DNA from 3 places in the Pseudomonas helmanticensis genome. Region 3 is predicted to be linked to each of the others. Evidence: predicted binding sites of a transcription regulator. Region 3 holds the regulator's gene; each other region holds the start of a gene.
What was found. Region 3 encodes FliA, which starts transcription of late flagellar genes. Its sites were predicted from a motif close to CTAAAGTTTNNNNNNNNNNNGCCGNTAA; they were not measured.
Positions count from the first base shown of each region.

Region 1: the regulator FliA is predicted to act here: its motif matches at 4,257-4,284, upstream of flgM (flagellar biosynthesis anti-sigma factor FlgM).
Region 2: the regulator FliA is predicted to act here: its motif matches at 3,047-3,074, upstream of QOL84_RS20445 (methyl-accepting chemotaxis protein).

Region 1 covers NZ_FXUY01000002.1:837,655-845,531, reverse strand. The annotation lists gene QOL84_RS26620 (glutamine synthetase family protein) at 1-926, shown strand, start outside; gene QOL84_RS26615 (MFS transporter) at 996-2,384, shown strand; gene QOL84_RS26610 (flagellar brake protein) at 2,544-3,290, opposite strand; gene QOL84_RS26605 (flagella synthesis protein FlgN) at 3,379-3,846, opposite strand; gene flgM (flagellar biosynthesis anti-sigma factor FlgM) at 3,895-4,221, opposite strand; gene flgA (flagellar basal body P-ring formation chaperone FlgA) at 4,371-5,132, opposite strand; gene QOL84_RS26590 (chemotaxis protein CheV) at 5,215-6,147, shown strand; gene cheR (protein-glutamate O-methyltransferase CheR) at 6,194-7,021, shown strand; gene flgB (flagellar basal body rod protein FlgB) at 7,379-7,786, shown strand; gene flgC (flagellar basal body rod protein FlgC) at 7,790-7,877, shown strand, end outside.
Region 2 covers NZ_FXUY01000001.1:4,588,037-4,595,913, reverse strand. The annotation lists gene QOL84_RS20450 (vWA domain-containing protein) at 1-834, shown strand, start outside; gene QOL84_RS20445 (methyl-accepting chemotaxis protein) at 963-2,939, opposite strand; gene QOL84_RS20440 (LysR substrate-binding domain-containing protein) at 3,125-4,045, opposite strand; gene QOL84_RS20435 (NorM family multidrug efflux MATE transporter) at 4,204-5,598, shown strand; gene QOL84_RS20430 (putative bifunctional diguanylate cyclase/phosphodiesterase) at 5,669-7,339, opposite strand; gene rep (DNA helicase Rep) at 7,602-7,877, shown strand, end outside.
Region 3 covers NZ_FXUY01000001.1:2,528,453-2,536,329, forward strand. The annotation lists gene QOL84_RS11190 (protein-glutamate methylesterase/protein-glutamine glutaminase) at 1-919, opposite strand, end outside; gene QOL84_RS11195 (chemotaxis protein CheA) at 969-3,236, opposite strand; gene QOL84_RS11200 (protein phosphatase CheZ) at 3,291-4,079, opposite strand; gene QOL84_RS11205 (chemotaxis response regulator CheY) at 4,098-4,469, opposite strand; gene fliA (RNA polymerase sigma factor FliA) at 4,636-5,376, opposite strand; gene fleN (flagellar synthesis regulator FleN) at 5,373-6,203, opposite strand; gene flhF (flagellar biosynthesis GTPase FlhF) at 6,320-7,660, opposite strand; gene flhA (flagellar biosynthesis protein FlhA) at 7,672-7,877, opposite strand, start outside.

The DNA of each region.
Region 1 (7,877 bases), on a different contig from region 3:
TCTTCGCGCCGAATACCGATCCGACCCAACCATTCCGTCCGCCAGTCGGCCTCGACGGTCGACGCGAGGATGGCCAATCTGCCTTCAGCGTCAGCTCCAACAACGGCCTGCGCCCCTTCTTCAGCGAAGTGTACAAATGCATGGCGGCCCTCGGTCTGCCGCGCGATACCTTCATGCACGAAATGGGTGTCAGCCAGTTCGAGATCAACCTGCTCCACGGTGATCCGTTGCTGCTGGCCGACCAGACCTTCCTGTTCAAGCACCTGCTCAAGGAAGTCGCGCTCAAGCACGGCCTGACCGTGGTGTGCATGGCCAAGCCTTTGGCGCACACGCCGGGAAGTTCGATGCACATTCACCAGAGCATCGTTGCCAGCGACAGCGGCAAGAATGTCTTCAGCGACGAAAATGGCCAGCCGACCGCGATGTTCCGTCACTTCATCGGTGGTCAGCAGGCTGGCATGGCGGAGTTCACCGCACTGTTTGCGCCCAACGTGAACTCCTATCAGCGTCTGTGCCATCCCTACGCTTCACCGAACAATGCGTGCTGGTCCCATGACAATCGCGCCGCTGGCTTGCGTATTCCCGCCAGTTCGCCGGTCGCCCGTCGGGTCGAAAACCGCTTGCCGGGCGCGGACGCCAATCCGTACCTGGCGATCGCCGCCAGTCTGGCCGCGGGTTTGCATGGTATCGAGCATGAGCTTGAGCCGACGGCAGCCATTCAGGGCGAGTTCGAAGTGCCGGACAACCTTTCGCTGCCATGTACCTTGCATGCCGCCCTCGAACGTCTGAAACGTAGCCAGTTGGCGAGGGAACTGTTCGGACAGGAGTTCATCGAAGGCTACATCGCTTCGAAGACCATGGAGTTGACCAGCTTCTTTGATGAAATCACTCCCTGGGAACGGCGTGTTCTAGCAGCCCAGGCCTGACGAATTGTCGCCATCGGGCTATCGTTTTGAAAGCCCGATATTCACTGCAAGGAGCCGCTCGGAACGCCGATGCGCCAAATCTGGAAATCCTTTCGAGCGCTGTATTTCGCCTCGCTGATGATGTTGATCGGCTCGGGCCTTTTATCTACTTATCTGGCATTGCGCCTGGCCGCTGACCATGTCGATGGGCTGTGGGTCGGTGCGTTGATGGCCTGCAACTATTTCGGCCTGGTGCTGGGCGGCAAGATCGGCCACCGGCTGATCGCGCGCGTCGGGCATATCCGTGCGTACTCGGCGTGTGCCGGGATTGTCGGCGCGGCGGTGCTTGGCCATGGCTTGGTCGATTGGCTGCCGGCGTGGCTGGTGCTGCGGACCATCGTCGGCCTGGGCATGATGTGCCAATACATGGTGATCGAGAGCTGGCTTAACGAGCAGGCCGAGGCCAATCAGCGCGGCCTGGTGTTCAGCGGCTACATGATTGCTTCGTATCTTGGTCTGGTGCTGGGTCAGTTGATTCTGGTGATGCACCCGGGCCTCGGTCTGGAACTGCTGATGCTGGTGGCCCTGTGCTTTGCGCTGTGTCTGGTGCCGGTAGCCTTGACCCGACGCATTCACCCGGCGCCGCTGCACCCTGCACCGATGGAGCCGCGCTTTTTTATCAAGCGCGTGCCGCAGTCGTTAAGTACGGTGCTCGGTGCCGGTTTGATCATCGGCTCGTTCTACGGTCTGGCACCGCTGTATGCGTCTCAGCAGGGCCTGTCGACCGAGCAGGTCGGTCTGTTCATGGGTAGCTGCATTTTTGCCGGATTGCTGGTGCAGTGGCCGCTGGGCTGGTTATCCGACCGCTACGACCGGGCGTTGCTGATCCGCTGCTTTGCCGGGTTTCTTGCGGTGGCAGCGTTGCCGCTGGCAATCCTGCCGCAGGTGCCGCTGGAGGTTTTGTTCGTCGTCGGGTTCATGTGTTCGCTGGTGCAGTTCTGTCTGTACCCGCTGGCGGTGGCGTTCTCCAATGACCACGTCGAAGGTGATCGTCGAGTGTCGCTGACGGCGATGCTATTGGTGACTTACGGTGTCGGCGCGAGCATCGGGCCGCTGCTCGCCGGTGTGCTGATGAAGCTGTTTGGCAGCCAGAGCCTGTATGCGTTCTTCAGCTTCTTCGCGCTGGTGCTGGTGTGGCGGATCCGTCCGAAAGCCGTGACCAATCTGCATCAGGTCGATGACGCACCGCTGCATCACGTGGCGATGCCCGACAGCATGTCCAGTTCGCCGTTGGTGGCAGCCCTTGACCCGAGGGTCGACGAGCACGTGGTGCAGGAGCAGATGCAGAATACCGTGGCGCCTGAGTCAGAACCGCAACCTGATCCAGGGCCTGAAGTTCAGCCTGATCCAGCGGTAGTGTCTGAACCGGAAGACGGCAGCGATAAACCGCCGCCGGACATCAGCGGTGCGCGGCCCTGACGCCATAGTTCAAACGATGCTTCAACTGTGGCAAGGGGCGCTTCACTCCCCAGCGAGAGCAAGCTCCCTCGCCACAAGGATCTCTTGCCTAGAGTTTTTCCGCAGGCACAAAAAAGGGCAGTCCCGCCAAGGACTGCCCTTCTTGTTTACGCAAACAAATCACATATCGTCTTTATCGAAGCGCCGTGCTTCACGCTGCAACTGATAAACGAAGCGTTCAACGTTGCGTGCGGCCGGGCCACTGATGTTGTGGAAGCGCAGGCCGGCGAAGGTGATGTTGAGTTTTTCTTCGAAGTGCAGGTAACGCAGTTCGACGGCGGTCGGCTGATTGCCGAACAGCGGCGGGGCGATCAGGCGGTCGTAGACCTGGCCCAGTTGCAGGCGGTCAGTGATGTCGCCTTCGAACCGTAGCTTGCAGCCGGTTGCGGAGATATCCAGCAGTTTGCCGTTGATCGGCGCCTTGAGCTTTTCGCCACCCAGTTCAACGCTGACCAGATCGGTGAGTTTCAGCGCCGCGCGGAAGGCGTTGCGGCGCTGGTGGTAAACCACCTCGGTCGGCAAGTCACCGGTATAGAAACGGTCGCCGTCGGACTCTTCGATGTTCAGCGTGCCGGTGCAATCCCAGGCGATACGCACGCCTTCGTGAAAACCTTCAACCTTGAACGGCTCGCCGGCCAGCAGGAAACGCTCGCCATCGCGCGGGATCATTTCGTCGAGGGCGATCGTTGCGCTGTCGCGGTCGACTTTGATCAGGTAGCTCTGAAAACGCTGGCTGCGTTCGTGGAACGTGATGATCAGCGGATCATGACTGTCTTGCAGCTGACGCAGGTTGCTGGAGATTTCCAGTGGCGTGGTGAGCACCTTAGGGGGCTGCGGAGCATCATCCGCGCTGAGGGCGTTGGACACGGTTTATCAATCTCCAGACAAAATATGACGACTAGCCAGCATTTTGCCAGCATGTTTCGCGGGTTGATAGAGCTGGCGCATCAACGACTCATGCCTGGCTGAGCGGACGCGGTACGGCGGGTTTGGCAAAAGTACCGCTGGCGTTATACAACGCTGGCGCTTCACCACCGGTGAGGATCTTCAGCTGATTGGCCGTGGCGGCCTGCTGGATCTGAATGGACTGGCCATTTTTGACGTTGGCAGCCTGGCATTGAGCGATCAGATCGGTCAGGGCATCGCCCTGGCTGAGCAATTGATCGCCAATGCTCGACTGGCCTGCCAGTTGCTCAAGACCTGAACGATCGGTCGGCAGGTTGAGGCTGGCGAGGATTTCGCTGCGCTTGCGGCCATGCTGTTCAAGCAGAATGATCAATGCCTGTTTGTGCGCCAGAATTTCTTCCAGCAACGGCATGTCGCGACCGTGCAACGCGAGGGATTCGGTTTGCAACAACTCCAGCAATTGTTGAGCTGGAGCAAAGTCGTCGTTGATCAGTTGCAATAAATTAGTGTCGTGCATGGCTGGCCTTGGGTGTTAAGCGTCCAAAAGCCTCGCGCCGGCAAAAGCCTAGCGCTGGGCTTCGAAGTTGAGCAGTTTGCTGGCTACACGGTTGCTGTCGACTTTGTAGCTGCCATCGGCAATCGCCGCTTTCAACTCGGCCACACGGGCTTTGTCGACAGCAGGCTGATCGCGCAGCTTGTCAGTGACCTTCTGCAACTGTTGAGCCTCATTGCTGAGGTGTACCGATTCCCCGCTTTTTGCGGTACTGGCCTGTTCGGCCGGGGTATTCAGCGGCGCGGAGGTGCCGGTTTCGGCGGTTTCCTTGGCGTTGCTGGTACGTGTACTGCCCGTAAGTGACGAGGAGCTGTTCAAACGGCTGAAATCGATGACCATGTTAAAAACCTCTGGGAATTTGGACGCTTGCCATGTTTTCGGCCATCCCCTGGAAAACTTTAGGCACATTTACCAATGGGCCTTGCATGCGCCGACGCGTGTCCTGCTGCGGCACAGTTTAGGGAACAGCCGTGGTCAGCGCCAGTTTTCTACATCGCCACTTCCACTTGGCCCGGCGCGATGACTTGCGCCTTGATGACCCGTTGCGAGTTGAGGTTTTTCACCCGGATCTGTTCTTTCAAACCGCCATTGGCCAGGGCTTCGCCGGGCATGCGCACGGCGAGCGTGCCGCTGCGGGCGGTAATGACCACCTGATCGCCTTTGCGCACGACTTCCGCCTGCTCCAGATGAACCAGGGTAATCACCTGATCGGCTACCGTTGGTCGGGTTAATTTCTGCCCGATCGCTTCGTCTACCGAGGTCAGGAAGCCTTGATTGATCACACTGACGTCGCGTTCACGCAAGGTCACGTCCTGCGGCTCGATTATGCCGGCGCGCTTGAGCGGGCGGGTGGTCGTCACAATCTCGCGAAACAGGCGGACTTGAGCGGGCACGAAGACCGTCCAGGGCGATGCGCCCTCACAGCGAACCTTGACGGTTACCCGTCCCAAGGGGCGTGCCGGACTCTCCAGCGAGGCTGTCAATTCCTTGTCGCACATAGGCATGCGCATACGTGGATCGAGCTGCTTGACCTCGATTTCGTAGCGGCCTTCGGTTTGACTGGTAGCCAGATAGTCTTCTACGGTGAACTCAAGAAAGCCCTGAGTGACGCCGATAAGCATGTCAGGCAAGGTAACCGTATCAGCAACGGCAGGGCTGCCAGCGAAGAAGAAGCAGACGGCAGACATCGCACACAGGCTTTTGCGAGTGCGGGATGTCAGGTGTCGGAAAAATGTCGTTTGAGCGTTCATACGAGTTAAAAAGCAAGCGCCGTGCCGTTTAGCAATGAATGTGCGTCGCAACAACACTTGGCGTTGGTGTAGGAGTCTGGGCATGGCTGGTGTAATGGATTCGGTGAACCAGCGCACGCAACTGGTGGGGCAGAATCGCCTGGAGCTGTTGTTGTTCCGTCTCGACGGTCAGCAGCTCTACGGAATCAACGTGTTCAAGGTGCGGGAAGTGTTGCAGTGCCCGTCGCTGACGTTGATGCCCAAGTCCAGTCCTGTCGTGTGCGGGGTGGCAAATATCCGGGGGGCAACCATTCCGATCCTTGATCTGGCAATGGCGACCGGTTCCGGAGCGTTGAAAGACAAGAAAAACCCGTTCGTGATCATCACGGAGTACAACACCAAGACCCAGGGTTTCCTGGTCCGCTCGGTGGAGCGCATCGTCAACATGAACTGGGAAGAGATTCATCCACCACCCAAGGGCACGGGTCGCGATCATTACCTGACCGCTGTGACTCGGGTGGACAATCAGTTAGTCGAAATCATCGACGTCGAGAAAGTGCTGGCGGAAGTTGCGCCGACACCGGAAGCGATTTCGGTGGGCGTGGTCGATGTCGAGACCCAGACCAAAGCGTTGTCGCTGCGGGTCTTGACGGTCGATGACTCGTCGGTGGCGCGCAAACAGGTCACGCGTTGCCTGCAGACGATCGGTGTCGAAGTGGTGGCGCTGAACGACGGCAAGCAGGCGCTGGATTACCTGCGCAAGCTGGTCGATGAGGGCAAGAAGCCGGAAGAAGAGTTCCTGATGATGATCTCCGACATCGAGATGCCGGAGATGGACGGGTACACCCTGACGGCCGAAATCCGCGCTGATCCACGCATGCAAAAGCTTCATATCATCCTGCATACTTCGTTGTCCGGGGTATTCAATCAGGCGATGGTCAAGAAAGTCGGTGCCGATGACTTCCTGGCCAAATTCCGTCCTGATGACCTGGCATCCCGGGTAGTCGACCGGATCAAAGCAGCAGATATCAGCTAAGGGCGTTTTGCCCTTGGCGGTCAACACGATTTAAGAGGCGGCATCATTGTCTACGGGTAATTTGGATTTCGAACAGTTCCGGGTCTTCCTGGAAAAAGCCTGTGGCATTTTGCTCGGTGAAAACAAGCAGTACCTGGTCTCGAGCCGTCTCAACAAACTGATGGAGCAGCAAGGCATCAAATCCCTGGGTGAGCTGGTCCAGCGCATCCAGACCCAGCCGCGCAGCGGTTTGCGCGAGCAAGTGGTCGATGCCATGACGACCAACGAAACCTTGTGGTTTCGGGACACCTATCCGTTTGAAGTCTTGAAGAACAAGGTCCTGCCTGAAGCGATCAAGGCCAGCCCCAACCAGCGTCTGCGGATCTGGTCGGCGGCGTGCTCGTCGGGCCAGGAACCGTACTCGCTGTCGATGTCGATCGACGAGTTCGAGCGGACCAACCTCGGTCAGTTGAAAATGGGCGTACAGATCGTTGCCACTGATCTGTCCGGCCTCATGCTCAACAACTGCAAGACCGGCGAGTACGACAGCCTGGCGATCGGTCGCGGTTTGTCGCCGGAACGTCTGCAGCGTTACTTCGACCCGAAAGGGCCGGGTCGCTGGGTGATCAAGGCGCCGATCAAGAACCGTGTGGAGTTCCGCTCGTTCAACCTGCTCGACAGCTATGCAGCGCTGGGCAAGTTCGACATCGTGTTTTGCCGTAACGTGTTGATCTACTTCTCTGCCGAAGTGAAGAAAGACATCCTGTTGCGCATTCACAGCACGTTGAAGCCGGGCGGTTATCTGTTCCTTGGCGCTTCCGAAGCGCTGAACGGTTTGCCGGACCATTACCAGATGGTGCAGTGCAGCCCGGGGATCATTTATCAGGCGAAATGATTGCATCGGCAACACAAAAAACGGCAGGCCCGCAAAGGCCTGCCGTTTTTTTATGCCTCTCACATCCCCCTCTGTAGGAGCTGCCGAAGGCTGCGATCTTTTGATCTTGCTTGCGCTGCAGCAAAAACAGGATCAAAAGATCGTCCGATCGCGGCCCGAGCCTGCGGCAGCTCCTACAGGGGACGGGCCGTCGTCGGGGCGGCAGAAAAGCGGCATTTGGCGGAAACCGGTTGCCGCTTTTCTGGCATTGCCGCTTTGCCGGCTCCTCGCAAAGCCCCGGTTTACGGGGTTTTTTCGCATTGGCACGCGGCTTGCTAAAGCTCAGTTACGAAAAACCGGTCACCTGAAGGTCCCGACATGAGCATCAGCTTCGATAAAGCGCTCGGAATTCACGAAAAAGCCCTGGGCTTCCGCGCCCAGCGTGCCGAAGTCCTGGCCAACAACATCGCCAACGCCGATACCCCGAACTACAAGGCTCGGGATCTGGACTTCTCCAAAGTGCTTGAAGCACAGACCCAGAAGAACGCCAACGGCACCATCGCCCTGAACATGACCAACAGCCGTCACATCGAAGCTGAAGGCGTGGGCAATGGCGACGAGTCGTTGCTGTATCGCACGCCGATGCAACCGTCGATCGACCAGAACACCGTGGACGCCCAACTGGAACAGTCGAACTACGCGGAAAACGCCGTCGGCTTCCAGGCCAGCTTCACGCTGCTCAACAGCAAATTCAAAGGGCTGGTGTCAGCCCTGCGCGGAGAGTAATCCATGTCCCTGTCCAGCGTTTTCAACATTGCCGGCAGCGGCATGAGCGCACAAACCACGCGTCTGAACACCGTGGCTTCGAACATCGCCA
Region 2 (7,877 bases), 2.1 Mb from region 3:
GCGGTCGTGGCGCCTGTGGAACAACCGGTCGAGCCGGTGCCCGAGCCTGTGGTCGAACCGCAACCGGTTCCAGAACCAGAGCCGGAACCCGAGCCGGCCCCGGAACCCGTCCCGCCGCCAAAACCGGTGGTCGTTGCCCCGCCGCCGCCACCGACACTGGACAACTTCGCCTGCCGTAAAAAAGCCCCGAATGCGGTGATCCCGCAATTCGTCGTGGTGCTCGATACATCAGGGTCGATGGAGCTCAACACCAAAGCGGTGAAAGCCGACGAAGAATGGTTCTTTGGCAACAGTCTCAACCAGTACATGGACCCCAATCGTGCCATGCGAATCTTCGAGAAACCGAGCCGCATGAACGTCGCCCAGGATTCGCTGGCCGGCATGATCAACGCGCTGGACCCGAAGATCGACACGCGCCTGATCACCTTCGCCGGTTGCGAAAGCACACCTGACCAAGGGGTGTTCAAGTTTGCCGATCGTTCACGCCTGATCAACGGGATCCGTGGCCTGGTACCCAACGATGGCACGCCGTTGGCCGATAGCCTGGCGAAAGCGGCGAGCACCGTGGACGGGCGTAACAATGACGCGGTGATCGTGATGTTCATCGACGGCGAGGACGGTTGCCAGAAGGACGTCTGCGCGGTATCCCGACGCATTGCCCAGGAGCAACCGCGGTTGCGGGTCAATGTGGTGAGCATCGGCGCCGGTGGACCTTCACAGTGCATCGCGAAAAATACCGGAGGCCGGGTTTACGCAAGCACCAACGCGGCCGAACTGGCCAAACAGTTGAAACTGGCGAGCAAGGAAGTCTCCAGCAACGCCAAATGTAACTGACACACACCGGCTCCTCGTCACCGCGTAATCCCCCTGTAGGAGCTGCGGCACGCTGCGATCTTCTGATCTTGCTTTGCAGAATCAGAAGATCGCAGCCTCGTTTCGCTCGTCAGCTCCTACAAGAGGCATCAGCGGAAGCGGTCGACCTCAGAGCGCAGGTCTGCTGCGAGTTTCTCCAGCTCTTTGGCGGTGACGGCGAGGTTTGACACCACTTCGCGCTGTTCACTGTTGGCCAGCGCAATGCTCTGCAGGTTGCTGCTGAGCAATGTCGCGGTGCTGCTCTGCTCCTGAGTCGCCGTAGTAATCGCGGCAAATTGCTGACCCGCCGAGCGGCTCTGCTCATCGATGCGTGCCAGCGCCGAGGCGACATTGGCGTTACGCGACAGGCCTTCCTGCATCAGCACATTGCCCTGCTCCATGGTGCTGATCGCGTTGCCGGTTTCCTGCTGGATGCTGTGAATCATGCTGGAAATTTCATCGGTGGCCTGGCGAGTACGCGATGCCAGGCTGCGCACTTCATCCGCCACCACGGCAAAGCCACGCCCTTGTTCACCGGCACGCGCCGCTTCAATCGCAGCGTTGAGCGCCAACAGATTGGTCTGCTCGGCAATCGAGGTGATCACCCCGACAATGCCGCCGATTTCCTGCGAGCGCTGGCCGAGTGTGTTGATTACTGTGGCGGTGCTGTTCAGCGCGCCGGCGATTTGCTCCAGCGAGGACGAAGCCTCTTCCATGGAGCTGCGACCAATCTGCGTTTGCTGGGCGTTTTCCTGTGCCAGACGCTGAGTCGCGCCCATGTTGTCGGCAATGTTCAACGAGGTCGCGCTGAACTCTTCCACCGCACCGGCCATGCTGGTGATTTCGCCGGACTGCTGCTCCATGCCCTCATAAGCACCGCCGGATAAACCGGACAACGCCCGCGCACGGCTGTTGACCTCTTCCGAAGAGCGCCGGATGTGCTCGACCATAGTCGACAACGCTTGGCTCATCTGGTTGAACGCGCGGGACAGCTGACCGATTTCGTCGTTGCTCGACACGTTCAGGCGCACGCTCAGATCGCCGGCGCCCAAAGCTTCGGCCTGACGCACCAGGTCACCCAGTGGCGCCAGTTTGCTACGCAGCAGCCAGACCACCGAACCGACCGCCAGCAACATCGCCAGCAAGCTGCCAATGGCCAGTTGCGTACCGACGCTCCAGGTCACAGCGCGGATCTCGGCTTTCGGCATGCTCGCCACCACCGACCACGGGCCACCGTCGAACGGCACAGCAACGCTGTAGAAATCTTCGGCCTTGTCACCCCAGAACTGACCTTTGCCCGGTGTCTTCGCCAGACCGCTGATGACCGGAATCGCTTGATCCAGCGCCTGCACGCCCGCCGGCGGAACCAGCCATTTGTTTTGCTCATCGAGCAGCGCCAGCGAACCCGTCTGGCCGATACGGAAACGCTTGAGGTTGTCGAACTGAGCGTTCTGCGCATCGGTGTAATCGAACCCGACGAACAGCACCGCAATCACCTTTCCGCTACCATCGCGCACCGGGGTGTATTGGGTCATGTAGGAACGGTCGAAGAGCAACGCGCGGCCGACATAGCTCTGCCCGGCCATCAACTTCGCGTACGCCGGGTGAGCATGGTCAAGCAAGGTGCCGATGGCGCGGGTGCCATCCTGCTTGGTCAGCGAGGTGCTGACCCGCACAAAGTCTTCTCCACTGCGCACGAACAGCGTGGCGACGCCAGCCGTCATCTGCTTGAACTCGTCGACTTCCTTGAAGTTGTTGTTCAGCACTTCGCTGCCCAGATGCAGGCCCGGGGTTTGCGTGCCAGCGACCGTCACCGGCTCATCGGCGTGAATGCTCAGGCCGGCGCTGAAGCGCTTTTCGAACAACCCGCTCAGACGCTGGGTGCTTTCACGCAGCGTGCCGTGAAAGGTGCTCAGTTGGTCGGCCAGCAGCCGCGCCTCACTGGCCAGATGTTCTTCACGGGTGGCGAGGTTGGCCGAATCCAGCGAACGCAGGGCGAACACAGTACTGCCACTGATGACGATTGCCAGTATCACAGCGAGCGCGAGGCCCAGCTGCGAGGCGATCCGAGCGCGAGGTTGAGACATGCACAGCTCCTGGCCGAGCCACGGGATCCTCCTTGATCTCGACTCGGATAATTTTCTAATAGTTGGGGGTGAATCGTGGATACCGGCACGACGGTTCCACTTGCTCATAGTCGGCGGTAAAACCGAATACTTGAGCGCATTGCGAGGGTATGGCGCAAGGCCGCCATTGTGGCGGCTCGAACGTTTCAGCTCAAGCGTGCAACGTCCGGCAGCTCCATGGCGCGGACTTCGCCCTGCAGGAAGTCGCTGAGGCGGCGCAAACGTTCACCTCCCGGACGGGTCTTCGGCCACACCAGGTAATAATTCAATCCACTGGCGACCGCAGTCGGCCATGGCAGGCTCAGCCGTCCTTGCGCGACATCTTCGGCAACCATCAACAGATCGCCCATCGACACACCGTAACCGCGCGCCGCCGCGATCATGCCCAATTCCAGCGTGTCGAAGACTTGCCCGCCCTTGAGCGAGACCTGATCGGACAAGCCCATATGCTCCAGCCAACTGCGCCAGTCGCGGCGATCCGGCGTCGGATGGAGCAATTCGGTGGAGGCCAGTCGAGACAAATCCCACGGCTGATCATTCAGCAGGTTCGGTGCGCCGACCGGGATCAGTTCTTCCGGAAACAACAGACTCGCTTCCCAGTCCGGGGGGAAATGGCCGTCGCTCAACAGCACTGCACAATCGAACGGCTCATCGTTGAAATCCACCGAATCCACATCCATCCACGCGCTGGTCAGTTGCACTTCGTTGCCCGGTTGCAGGTGACGGAAGCGACTCAGCCGCGCCAACAGCCAACGCATGGTCAGGGTCGACGGGGCTTTCATGCGCAAAATGTCGTCTTCGGCACGCAAGGTGTTGCAGGCCCGCTCCAGTGCACCGAAGCCTTCGCGGATGCCTGGCAACAGTAACCGCGCGGCTTCAGTCAATTGCAGATTGCGCCCGCTGCGATGAAACAGCCGGCAGGCAAAGTGATCTTCGAGCGTACGAATATGCCGGCTCACCGCACTCTGGGTGATCGACAACTCCTCGGCCGCACGCGTGAACGAGCTGTGCCGCGCGGCGGCTTCGAATGCGCGCAGGGCATACAACGGAGGAAATCGACGAGACATGCACAAGGCTCCTGCAGCGGGATACAGCGAAATGGACAGTTTCTACTCATGATGAGTTTTAATCATGCCACCCATCCTTTTTATCCCTTTGTGCAAAGCCTGCCAAGCGCCGAGAATCGACGGTCTCCTGTTCCCTCCGAAATCGAGTGGTGATGACCATGCAGCATCCTGTGCGTACCGAACTCTGGGCCATTCTGCGGCTGGCAGGGCCGTTGATTGCTTCCCAGTTGGCGCACATGCTGATGGTGCTGACTGACACCCTGATGATGGCGCGCCTCAGTCCGGAAGCGTTGGCTGGCGGCGGACTGGGTGCGGCGACTTATTCGTTCGTGTCGATTTTCTGCATCGGCGTGATTGCGGCGGTCGGCACGCTGGTGGCGATTCGCAAGGGTGCCGGCGACATTATTGGTGCAGCGCGGCTGACCCAAGCCGGTTTGTGGCTGGCGTGGCTGATGGCGTTGGGCGCCGGGTTGCTGCTGTGGAACCTGAAACCGGTGTTGCTGCTGTTCGGCCAGACCGAAACCAACGTCAATGCTGCGGGGCAATTTCTGATCGCCCTGCCCTTCGCCCTGCCCGGCTACCTGAGCTTCATGGCCCTGCGCGGCTTCACCAGTGCGATTGGCCGGGCGACGCCGGTGATGGTCATCAGCCTGGCCGGCACGGTGGCCAACTTCCTGCTCAATTACGCGTTGATCACCGGCATGTTCGGCTTGCCGAAGATGGGGCTGATGGGCATCGGTCTGGTCACGGCGATTGTCGCCAACTGCATGGCGCTGGCGTTGGCCTGGCATATCCGTCGGCATCCGGCCTATGACGCTTATCCGCTGCGCGCAGGCTTGTCGCGGCCCAACCGGCAATATCTCAAAGAATTGTGGCGTCTCGGCCTGCCAATCGGCGGCACCTACGCGGTGGAAGTCGGTTTGTTTGCCTTCGCGGCGTTGTGCATGGGCACCATGGGCAGCACGCAGTTGGGCGCGCACCAGATCGCCCTGCAGATTGTCTCGGTGGCGTTCATGGTGCCGGCGGGCATGTCGTATGCGATCACCATGCGCATCGGCCAGCATTACGGCGCCGGGCAACTGCTGGATGCGCGGATGTCGGGCCGCGTCGGAATTGTTTTTGGCGCGGTGGTGATGCTCGGGTTTGCCATGGTGTTCTGGTTGTTGCCCAACCAGTTGGTCGGGTTGTTTCTCGACCATGACAATCCGGCGTTTGCCGAGGTCATTCGTCTGGCGGTGAGCCTGCTGGCGGTGGCGGCGTGGTTTGAGTTGTTCGATGGCACACAGACGATTGCCATGGGCTGCATTCGTGGACTGAAGGATGCGAAAACCACATTTCTGGTCGGGCTCGGTTGCTATTGGCTGATTGGCGCACCGGCGGCGTGGTGGATGGCGTTCCACTTGAACTGGGGGCCGACGGGCGTCTGGTGGGGATTGGCGCTGGGCCTGGCGTGTGCGGCGGTGAGCCTGACGCTGGCGTTTGAATGGAAGATGAAGCGGATGATTCGGCTGGAGCCTGTGTCACAGAGGTTCGAGGCTGTTCGTGCGGATTAAGATCAAAAGATCGCAGCCTTCGGCAGCTCCTACATGAATCGGTGCAGGAGCTGCCGCAGGCTGCGATCTTTTAAACGGCCTCCACAGAAACCTGTTGGCTTGAGCCAAACGTCAGGTATTCAACCAACTCCGCCAACGGCAACGGCCGGCTGATCAGATAGCCCTGCACCTGATCGCAGCCAAACCCGCGCAGCAACTCCAGTTGCTCCGGCGTCTCGACCCCTTCCGCCACCACTTCCAGATGCAGGTTGTGCGCAAGATTGATCATCGCGTGCACCAGTTTGCGGTTCTCTTCGCGCTGCTCCATGCCGCCGACAAAGCTCTTGTCGATCTTCAGCAAGGTGATCGGCAGGCTGTTGAGGTGCACGAACGAGGAAAATCCGGTGCCGAAGTCATCCAGCGAGAAACGCACGCCGAGCCGGCCGAGGGCGTCCATGGTCTGTTTGACCAGATCGCTGCGGCGCATCACGGCGGTTTCGGTCAGTTCGAACTCCAGCCATTGCGCCTCGACGCCACGCTCAGTGATCAACCGACTAAGCGTCGGCAACAACTGGCTGTCCTGAAACTGGCGGAATGACAAATTGATCGCCATGTGCAACGCCGGCAGACCACGCTCGCGCAACGCCTGCATGTCACGCAGCGCCCGGGAAATGACCCAGTAACCCAGCGGCACGATCAAGCCGCTCTGCTCGGCCAGCGGCACAAATTCGCTGGGTGGCAGCAGACCGCGCTCGCCATGTCGCCAGCGCACCAAGGCTTCGAGGCCGACAATCTGACCGTCCTCAAGATTCAGCCGTGGCTGGTAATGCAGCTCCAGTTCATCGCGACGCAAGGCCCGGCGCAGCTCGCTTTCGAGGTCGGCCATGCTCCGCGCGTTGCGGTTGATGCGTTCGTTGAAGATATGAAAGGTGCAGCCTTGCGTGCTCTTGGCCTGTTGCATGGCGATGTGTGCGTGCCACATCAGCGGGTCGGCGCCCGCTTGCGCGCGGGCATGGGCGATGCCGAGGCTGGAGCCGATCAGCAGGCTTTCGCCATCGACCCAATACGGTTCAGACAGGGCCTCGGTAATGCGTTCGGCCATCCATTCGGCGCGTTGCGGCGCGCGACGGGTGTCGATCAGCAAGGCGAATTCATCGCTGCCCAGGCGCGCCAGTTGATCACCGGCTTCGAGCTGACTTTTCAGCCGTGCGACGACTTGCAAGATCAAACGGTCGCCGGCCTGATGGCCGAGGGCGTCGTTGGCGTGGCGGAAGTTGTCGAGATCAAGGTGCCCGAGGGCAAGGCCACGACCGTCGCCTTCAGCAAGACGCGCGGTCAGCAAGGTCTGGAAACCCTGGCGGTTGGCGATGCCGGTCAACGGATCCTGTTCGGCCAGGCGTTGCAAAGTATTTTCGAGCACGCCGCGTTCGCGCACATGGCGCAGGCAACGGCGGAGCATGCCGGCGTCGAGGGCGTCGAACACCAGCCAGTCACTGACACCAACGGGCGCGGTGTCCGGTTCGTGTTCCAGCAGCAAGACCGTCGGCAGGCTGCAACGACCGGGCGCCGGCTGTAACGCCGCAATGGTCAACAGCACAGCATGGCGGTTGTCTTCGAACAGACTGCTGACCGAGTCCCAGCTCGGCGCGCTGATCAGCACCGCCGCGCTCCCCATCGGAGCCAGACACTCACGCAATAACGCTGTCCACGCTGGCTCTTCGGCCAGTAGCAGCAAACGCAAGGGTTCGACAGGCGTAGACAAGCTAGCTCCCTAGACTCTGCAATGATGTGGGCGGGGCATTATGCCGTTGCGAAGTTCAATGACCAAATGACAACGGTTATCAAAACGTTATTTTGTGTCACGAATGAGTACATTAGCCGCAAAATCACCGCGCATCCTCCGCGAAAGTAACAAAACCGGCAAATTTGAATCGCGCAGTACGTCACAAGTCGGAGAGAGCAGCACAAATCTCTGAGCCTGTTAAAATGCCGGCCCATTTCGTCAACGACTCCCGAATTTTCGTATGTCCCGACTCAATCCCCGGCAGCAAGAAGCCGTGAACTACGTCGGCGGCCCTCTATTGGTGCTCGCCGGTGCTGGCTCCGGCAAGACCAGCGTGATCACCCGCAAGATCGCGCACCTGGTTCAGAACTGCGGCATCCGCGCCCAGTACATCGTCGCCATGACCTTTACCAACAAGGCCGCGCGCGAGATGAAAGAGCGGGTTGGCACGTTGCTGCGGGCCGGCGAAGGGCGTGGCCTGACGGTCTGCACCTTCCACAACCTCGGCTTGAATATC
Region 3 (7,877 bases):
CGGAACCGAAGGTGATGTCCACGCACGGCTTGTAATTCAAACGCTCGTCACCCGGCAGAATCTTCACCGCGCCACGGCCGTCGATCATCATTTGCTTGCCACCCGGTGCCAGCAACGCCAGGCCCGGACGCAGGATGTCGCCATCCTCGGCCTCCTTGACGCTGATGCGGCAGAGCTTGTCGAGACGCTCGGCGAAAGCCTTGGTGAACGCCGCCGGCATGTGCTGGATCAGCACGATCGGCGCCGGGAAGTTCGCCGGCAATTGCGTCAGCACGCGTTGCAGGGCAACCGGGCCGCCGGTCGATGTACCAATCGCAACCAGTTTGTAGGCTTTGCGTTTCGGTGCCGGCGACGACGAGCCGGCAGTCGAGGCGCGGCTTGCAACAGGCGCATGCACAGGTGCCGGGCGTGCCGGGGCACTGGTGCTGTGGCTGCTGAAGCTCGATGCCGCCGGGGTCGGCGCAGGTGCAGGTGCAGGTGCAGCCACTGGCGCAGGGGCGCTGTAAGCACTGAAACGACGATTGCTGCGCGAAATGCTGTGGACCTTCTCGCACAGCAGTTGCTTGACCTTCTCCGGGTTACGCGAGATGTCTTCGAAATTCTTCGGCAGGAAATCCACCGCGCCGGCGTCCAGCGCATCGAGGGTTACCCGCGCGCCTTCGTGGGTCAGCGAGGAGAACATCAACACCGGAGTCGGGCAGCGCTGCATGATGTGCCGCACCGCCGTGATGCCGTCCATCATCGGCATCTCGTAGTCCATGGTGATCACGTCTGGCTTGAGCGCCAGAGCCTGATCGATCGCCTCTTTACCGTTGGTGGCCGTACCGACCACCTGGATGCTCGGATCCGCTGAAAGAATCTCCGAGACGCGGCGGCGGAAAAAACCCGAATCGTCCACCACCAGGACTTTGACTGCCATAAACACTCCATTAGGTGCAGCGGGACGTTATCGCCCCGCCGCCCCGGATTCAAATACGCCGTGCGGCGTAACGCTTGAGCATGCTTGGAACATCGAGAATCAGTGCAATGCGGCCGTCACCAGTGATGGTGGCGCCGGACATGCCCGGAGTTCCCTGGAGCATTTTGCCCAATGGCTTGATGACCACTTCTTCCTGGCCGACCAGTTGATCGACAACGAAGCCGATCCGCTGAGTGCCCACCGAAAGGATCACCACGTGGCCTTCACGCTGCTCTTCGTGAGCGGCGGAACGAACCAGCCAGCGCTTGAGGTAGAACAATGGCAGCGCCTTGTCCCGCACGATCACCACTTCCTGACCATCGACGACGTTGGTGGTCGACAGGTCGAGGTGGAAGATCTCGTTGACGTTGACCAACGGGAACGCAAACGCCTGATTGCCGAGCATCACCATCAGGGTCGGCATGATCGCGAGCGTCAGCGGCACCTTGATGACGATCTTCGAGCCTTGGCCCTTGGTCGAGTAGATGTTGATCGAACCGTTGAGCTGGGAAATCTTGGTCTTCACCACGTCCATGCCGACGCCGCGGCCGGAGACGTCGGAGATCTCGGTCTTGGTCGAGAAACCCGGGGCGAAAATCAGGTTGTAGCACTCGGTATCGCTGAGGCGATCGGCCGCGTCCTTGTCCATCACCCCGCGTTTTACCGCGATGGCGCGCAGGACGTTCGGGTCCATGCCTTTGCCGTCATCGGAAATCGACAGCAGGATATGGTCGCCCTCTTGCTCGGCAGCCAACACGACACGACCGCCACGGGCCTTGCCCGATGCTTCGCGTTCTTCCGGCGACTCGATGCCGTGGTCGACCGCGTTGCGCACCAAGTGGACCAGCGGATCGGCGAGTGCCTCGACAAGGTTTTTGTCGAGGTCGGTTTCTTCACCGACCAGCTCCAGGTTGATCTCTTTCTTGAGCTGACGAGCCAAGTCGCGAACCAGACGCGGGAAGCGCCCGAAGACTTTCTTGATCGGCTGCATCCGCGTCTTCATCACCGCGGTCTGCAAGTCAGCCGTGACCACGTCGAGGTTCGACACGGCCTTTTGCATGGCTTCATCGCCGCTGTTCAGGCCCAGGCGCACCAGACGGTTACGCACCAGCACCAGCTCACCGACCATGTTCATGATTTCGTCGAGACGTGCGGTGTCGACGCGCACGGTAGTCTCGGCTTCGCTCGCCGGTTTTTCCGGTGGCGGTGTCGCCGGAGCGCGGGCCGGAGCCGGTGCAGCAGCAGCGGCCGGTTTCGGCGCTTCGGCTTTAGGCTCAGGCTTGGCCACAGGTTTGGGCGCTGCAACAGCGGCCGGTGCCTTGGCGGCAGGCGTGGCGACAGTAGAAGCGCTGCCCGCAGAAGCGGCGCCGACTTCGCTGAACTTGCCTTTGCCGTGCAATTCATCCAGCAGCGATTCGAACTCGTGATCGCTGATCAGATCGCTGCCGGCAGCCGCAGCCACCGGTGCGGCAGGCGCAGGTGCCGAGGCAATGGCCGATTCCAGCGCATCGACGGCGAAGTTGCCTTTGCCGTGCAACTGGTCGAGCAATGCTTCGAATTCGTCGTCAGTGATGTCGGAGTTGTCGCCCTTGGCAGGCGCCGCAGGCGTTGCCGCCGCAGGAGCCACGGCATCAACCGCGAACTGGCCTTTGCCGTGCAGTTGATCGAGCAACGACTCGAACTCGGCATCGGTGATTTCATCGCTGGCTGCTTCATTGGCAGTTTGCGCAGGGGCAGCAGCGGCCGGGGCTTCGGCTTCGGCCTTGACGGCGTTCAGCGAATCCAGCAGCTGTTCAAATTCGTTATCGGTGATGTCGCCCGAATCGCCTTCGCCAACCAGCTCTTCGATCATTTCAGCCACCGGCGATGCCGGGGCTGCGTCCGCCGATTGCGGTTCGGCCAGGCGCGCGAGGGCGGCCAGCAGTTCCGGGGTTGCAGCGGTGATCGGTGCACGCTCACGAACCTCAGTGAACATGCTGTTCACCGCGTCCAGTGCTTCGAGGACAACGTCCATCAGTTCTGCATCAACGCGACGTTCACCCTTGCGCAGGATGTCGAACACGTTTTCGGCGATGTGACAGCACTCCACCAGCTCATTGAGCTGAAGGAAGCCGGCGCCCCCTTTTACAGTGTGGAAACCGCGAAAAATTGCGTTGAGCAGATCTGCGTCATCCGGGCGGCTTTCCAGCTCGACCAGTTGTTCGGACAGTTGCTCAAGAATCTCGCCGGCCTCAACCAGGAAATCCTGAAGGATCTCTTCATCGGCGCCGAAGCTCATTAATGGGGTGCTCCTACAGGTCTAAAAACCCAAAAAACCTAAAATTCCACAACTCTAGAATCCAAGGCTGGATAACAAATCGTCCACATCGTCCTGACCGGACACAACGTCTTCTCGTTTATCGGCATGAATCTGCGGACCTTCACCCTGCGAGAGATGTTTTTGTGGATCTTTTTCTGCAAGCATCGCGGCGCGGTCATGTTCGATGCCCGCAAAGCGGTCGACCTGACTGGCCATGAGCACGAGTTTGAGCAAATTGCTTTCGACTTCGGTGACCAGTTGGGTCACACGCTTGATCACCTGACCGGTCAGATCCTGGTAATCCTGAGCCAGCAGGATGTCGTTGAGATTGCTCGACACCGCACGGTTGTCCGTGCTGCTGCGTGACAGAAAACCGTCGACCCGGCGCGCCAGTTCGCGGAACTCTTCAGCCCCGACCTCGCGACGCATGAAGCGGCCCCAATCGGCGCTCAAGGTCTGGGCTTCATCGGCCAGACCATTGACCACCGGCGTGGCGCTTTCCACCAGATCCATGGTGCGGTTGGCCGCGGCTTCCGTCAGCTTGACCACATAGCCAAGGCGTTCGGTGGCGTCGGTGATTTGCGACACTTCCTCGGCCTGCGGCATGTTCGGGTCGATCTGGAAGTTGACGATCGCACTGTGCAGTTCACGTGTGAGCTTGCCGACTTCCTGATACAGGCCACGGTCACGGGTCTGATTGAGCTCATGGATCAGTTGCACAGCGTCGCCGAACCTGCCTTTTTCAAGGCTCTCGACCAGTTCGACCGCGTGTTTTTTCAGGGTCGACTCGAAATCGCCCTGTGAAGATTCGTTATGCTCCATAGCTCCCCCGCGCGTTCATCAGCCGATGCGTTCGAAAATCTTCTCGATTTTGTCTTTCAACGCCTGAGCCGTGAAAGGTTTGACTACGTAGCCGTTCACACCGGCCTGAGCGGCCTCGATGATCTGCTCGCGCTTGGCTTCGGCAGTCACCATCAATACCGGCAGGTGCTTGAGTTTTTCATCGGCGCGCACGTGGCGCAGCAGGTCGATACCGGTCATGCCCGGCATGTTCCAGTCTGTTACCAGAAAGTCGATGCTTCCGCTGTTGAGCACTGGAATGGCAGTCACGCCATCGTCAGCCTCGACGGTGTTGGTGAACCCAAGATCACGCAGCAGGTTCTTGATGATCCGCCGCATCGTTGAGAAGTCATCAACGATGAGGATTTTCATGTCTTTGTTCAATTCGACCTCCAAGCAGTCTTAAACGCGCCCAGCACCTGGACGCGCCACTTCAATCAATCGGCGCAGCACTCGAAGACTGTCTGGAGCACAACAGAGCAAGACCGGTGCCGTTCATCACCGCACCAGCCTCGTTCGCAGTGTCCCCACACTGCCTTCAGCGCGCTCGCCACTCCCCCAAACGCCCCCGCAAACGGGCCGCGCACTGGCTGTGTAACTGGCTGACCCGCGATTCACTGACGCCAAGGACTTCACCGATTTCCTTGAGGTTCAGCTCTTCGTCGTAGTACAGCGCCAACACCAGTCGCTCACGCTCCGGCAAATTGGCAATCGCGTCCGCCAGCGCTGCCTGGAAGCGTTCATCTTCCAGATCGCGCGACGGCTCGAGATGAGCACTCGCGCCATCCTCGTGCAGCCCTTCGTGTTCGCCGTCCTGCAACAGGTCGTCGAAACTGAACAGGCGGCTGCCCAAGGTGTCATTCAAAATCCCGTAGTAATCGTCGAGACTCAATTGGAGTTCGGCTGCAACCTCGTGATCTTTAGCGTCACGGCCGGTTTTAGCTTCAATTGAGCGAATTGCGTCACTGACCATACGGGTATTGCGGTGAACCGAGCGTGGCGCCCAGTCCCCTTTGCGCACTTCGTCGAGCATCGCGCCGCGGATTCGAATGCCCGCGTACGTTTCGAAACTGGCGCCTTTGCTGGCGTCATATTTGGTCGAGACTTCGAGCAGGCCGATCATCCCGGCCTGAATCAGGTCTTCGACCTGCACACTCGCCGGCAACCGTGCCAGCAAGTGGTAAGCAATGCGTTTGACCAGCGGCGCGTAACGCTCGATCAGCTCGTACTGAGCGTCGCGTGCCGACTTCTTGTAGTAGTTCATACCGCTAGCGGTCATAACACGGGCCCTGCCGTTTGCTGCACGAGGCGCTCGACGAAAAATTCAAGATGGCCACGCGGGTTGGCCGGCAACGGCCAGGTATCGACTTTCTGCGCGATCGCCTTGAACGCCAGTGCGCACTTGGAACGCGGGAAGGCTTCATAGACGGCGCGCTGCTTCTGCACGGCCTTGCGCACACTTTCGTCGTACGGCACGGCGCCGACGTATTGTAGAGCGACGTCAAGGAAGCGATCCGTGACCTTGGTCAACTTGGCGAACAGGTTGCGCCCTTCCTGAGGGCTCTGCGCCATGTTGGCCAGCACGCGGAAGCGGTTCATGCCGTAATCGCGGTTGAGCAATTTGATCAGCGCGTAGGCATCGGTGATAGAAGTCGGCTCATCGCAGACCACCAGCAACACTTCCTGCGCTGCGCGCACGAAACTGACTACCGAGTCACCAATACCCGCAGCGGTGTCGATCACCAGTACGTCGAGATTGTCGCCGATGTCGCTGAACGCCTGAATCAGGCCGGCGTGTTGCGCCGGGCTCAGGTGCACCATGCTCTGCGTGCCGGAGGCGGCAGGCACGATGCGGATCCCGCCCGGGCCTTGCAACAGCACGTCGCGCAATTCGCAGCGGCCTTCGATGACGTCGGCCAGCGTGCGTTTGGGGGTCAACCCCAGCAGAACGTCGACGTTCGCCAGCCCCAGATCGGCGTCCAGCAACATGACCCGACGGCCAAGCTCTGCCAGCGCCAGGGACAAGTTCACTGACACGTTAGTCTTCCCGACGCCACCTTTGCCGCCGGTCACCGCGATCACCTGTACGGGATGCATGCTGCCCATGTTATTTCTTTACCTTGTCTTGCATAGACGGAGGCCACATTACTGGCTGCGCGTTCACAACCGGAACAATGCATGGCAGACCATCGATGTAGGTACAAAAATTATTCATGAATACCTCAGCCTACCTGCTTGGTCGGGCTGTGATAGATATCAGCGAACATGTCAGCCATGGCTTCTTCGCTGGGTTCTTCCTGCATTTGCACGCTGACGGCGCGGCTGACCAGTTGATGACGGCGCGGCAGATGCAGATCATCCGGAATCCGTGGGCCATCGGTCAGGTACGCGACCGGCAATTCATGACTGATCGCCAGGCTTAACACTTCGCCAAGGCTGGCCGTTTCATCCAGTTTAGTCAGGATGCACCCGGCTAGCCCGCAACGCTTGTAACTGTGATAAGCGGCGGTTAGAACCTGTTTCTGGCTGGTGGTTGCCAAGACCAGATAATTTTTTGAGCGAATGCCACGACCGGCGAGGCTTTCGAGCTGCATGCGCAGGGCCGGATCGCTGGCTTGCAGGCCCGCAGTATCGATCAACACCACGCGTTTGCGCAGCAATGGATCCAGTGCCTGAACCAGCGATTGGCCCGGATCGACGTGAGTCACCGGCACATTGAGAATGCGGCCCAGCGTCTTCAGTTGTTCCTGCGCACCGATGCGGAAGCTGTCCATGCTCACCAGCGCGACATTCTGCGCGCCGTACTTGAGCACATAACGCGCGGCGAGCTTGGCCAGCGTGGTGGTCTTGCCCATGCCGGCAGGGCCGACCATGGCAATCACACCGCCCTCTTCCAGCGGCTCGACTTCCGGTACGGCAATCATCCGCGCCAGATGCGCAAGCAACATGCGCCAGGCCTGACGCGGCTCTTCGATATCGGTAATCATCGACAGCAAGTCGCGCGACAACGGACCGGACAAACCGATGCGTTGCAGACGACGATACAGATTGGCTTGCGCCGGACGGCTGCCTTGCAGCTGATTCCAGGCCAGGGTGCCGAGCTGCACTTCCATCAGCTCGCGCAGGCTGTTCAATTCAAAACGCATCGAATCCAGTGCACGCGGATCAACGCCGCCGGAGGACTGCGCAGGTGCCGGGGCCGGACGCGCCGGCGCGGCGTAGGTCGGTTCGGTCAGCGGTTCGGCAGCGGTCAGCGGCAGGCCGGCCGTCAAAGGCAGCCCGGCGAACAACTGGCGATTGGTGTTGCCGTCGGCTTCGCCACGCATGCTCAACTCGGCCTGGGCGGTGACGATGCGCGACTGGGTCTTGCGCAGCTCGTCTTCGAGTTCCATGTTCGGAACCCGCGGCGCCAGCGCCGACAATTTGTAATCCAGTGCCGCCGTCAACTCGACACCGCCGGCAATGCGACGATTGCCAATGATGGCGGCATCAGCGCCCAGCTCATCACGAACCAGCTTCATGGCCTGACGCATATCGGCGGCAAAGAAACGCTTAACTTGCATATACCACTACCTCAGCCGTTGGGCCCTACTGTCGCAACGATGGTCACTTGCTTGTTGTCCGGTATTTCCTGGTAGGCCAGCACGTGCAGTCCAGGGACTGCGAGGCGGCCAAAGCGCGAGAGCATCGCGCGCACCGGGCCTGCTACCAACAGGATCACCGGCTGACCTTGCATTTCCTGACGCTGCGCCGCTTCGATGAGCGAACGCTGCAGCTTCT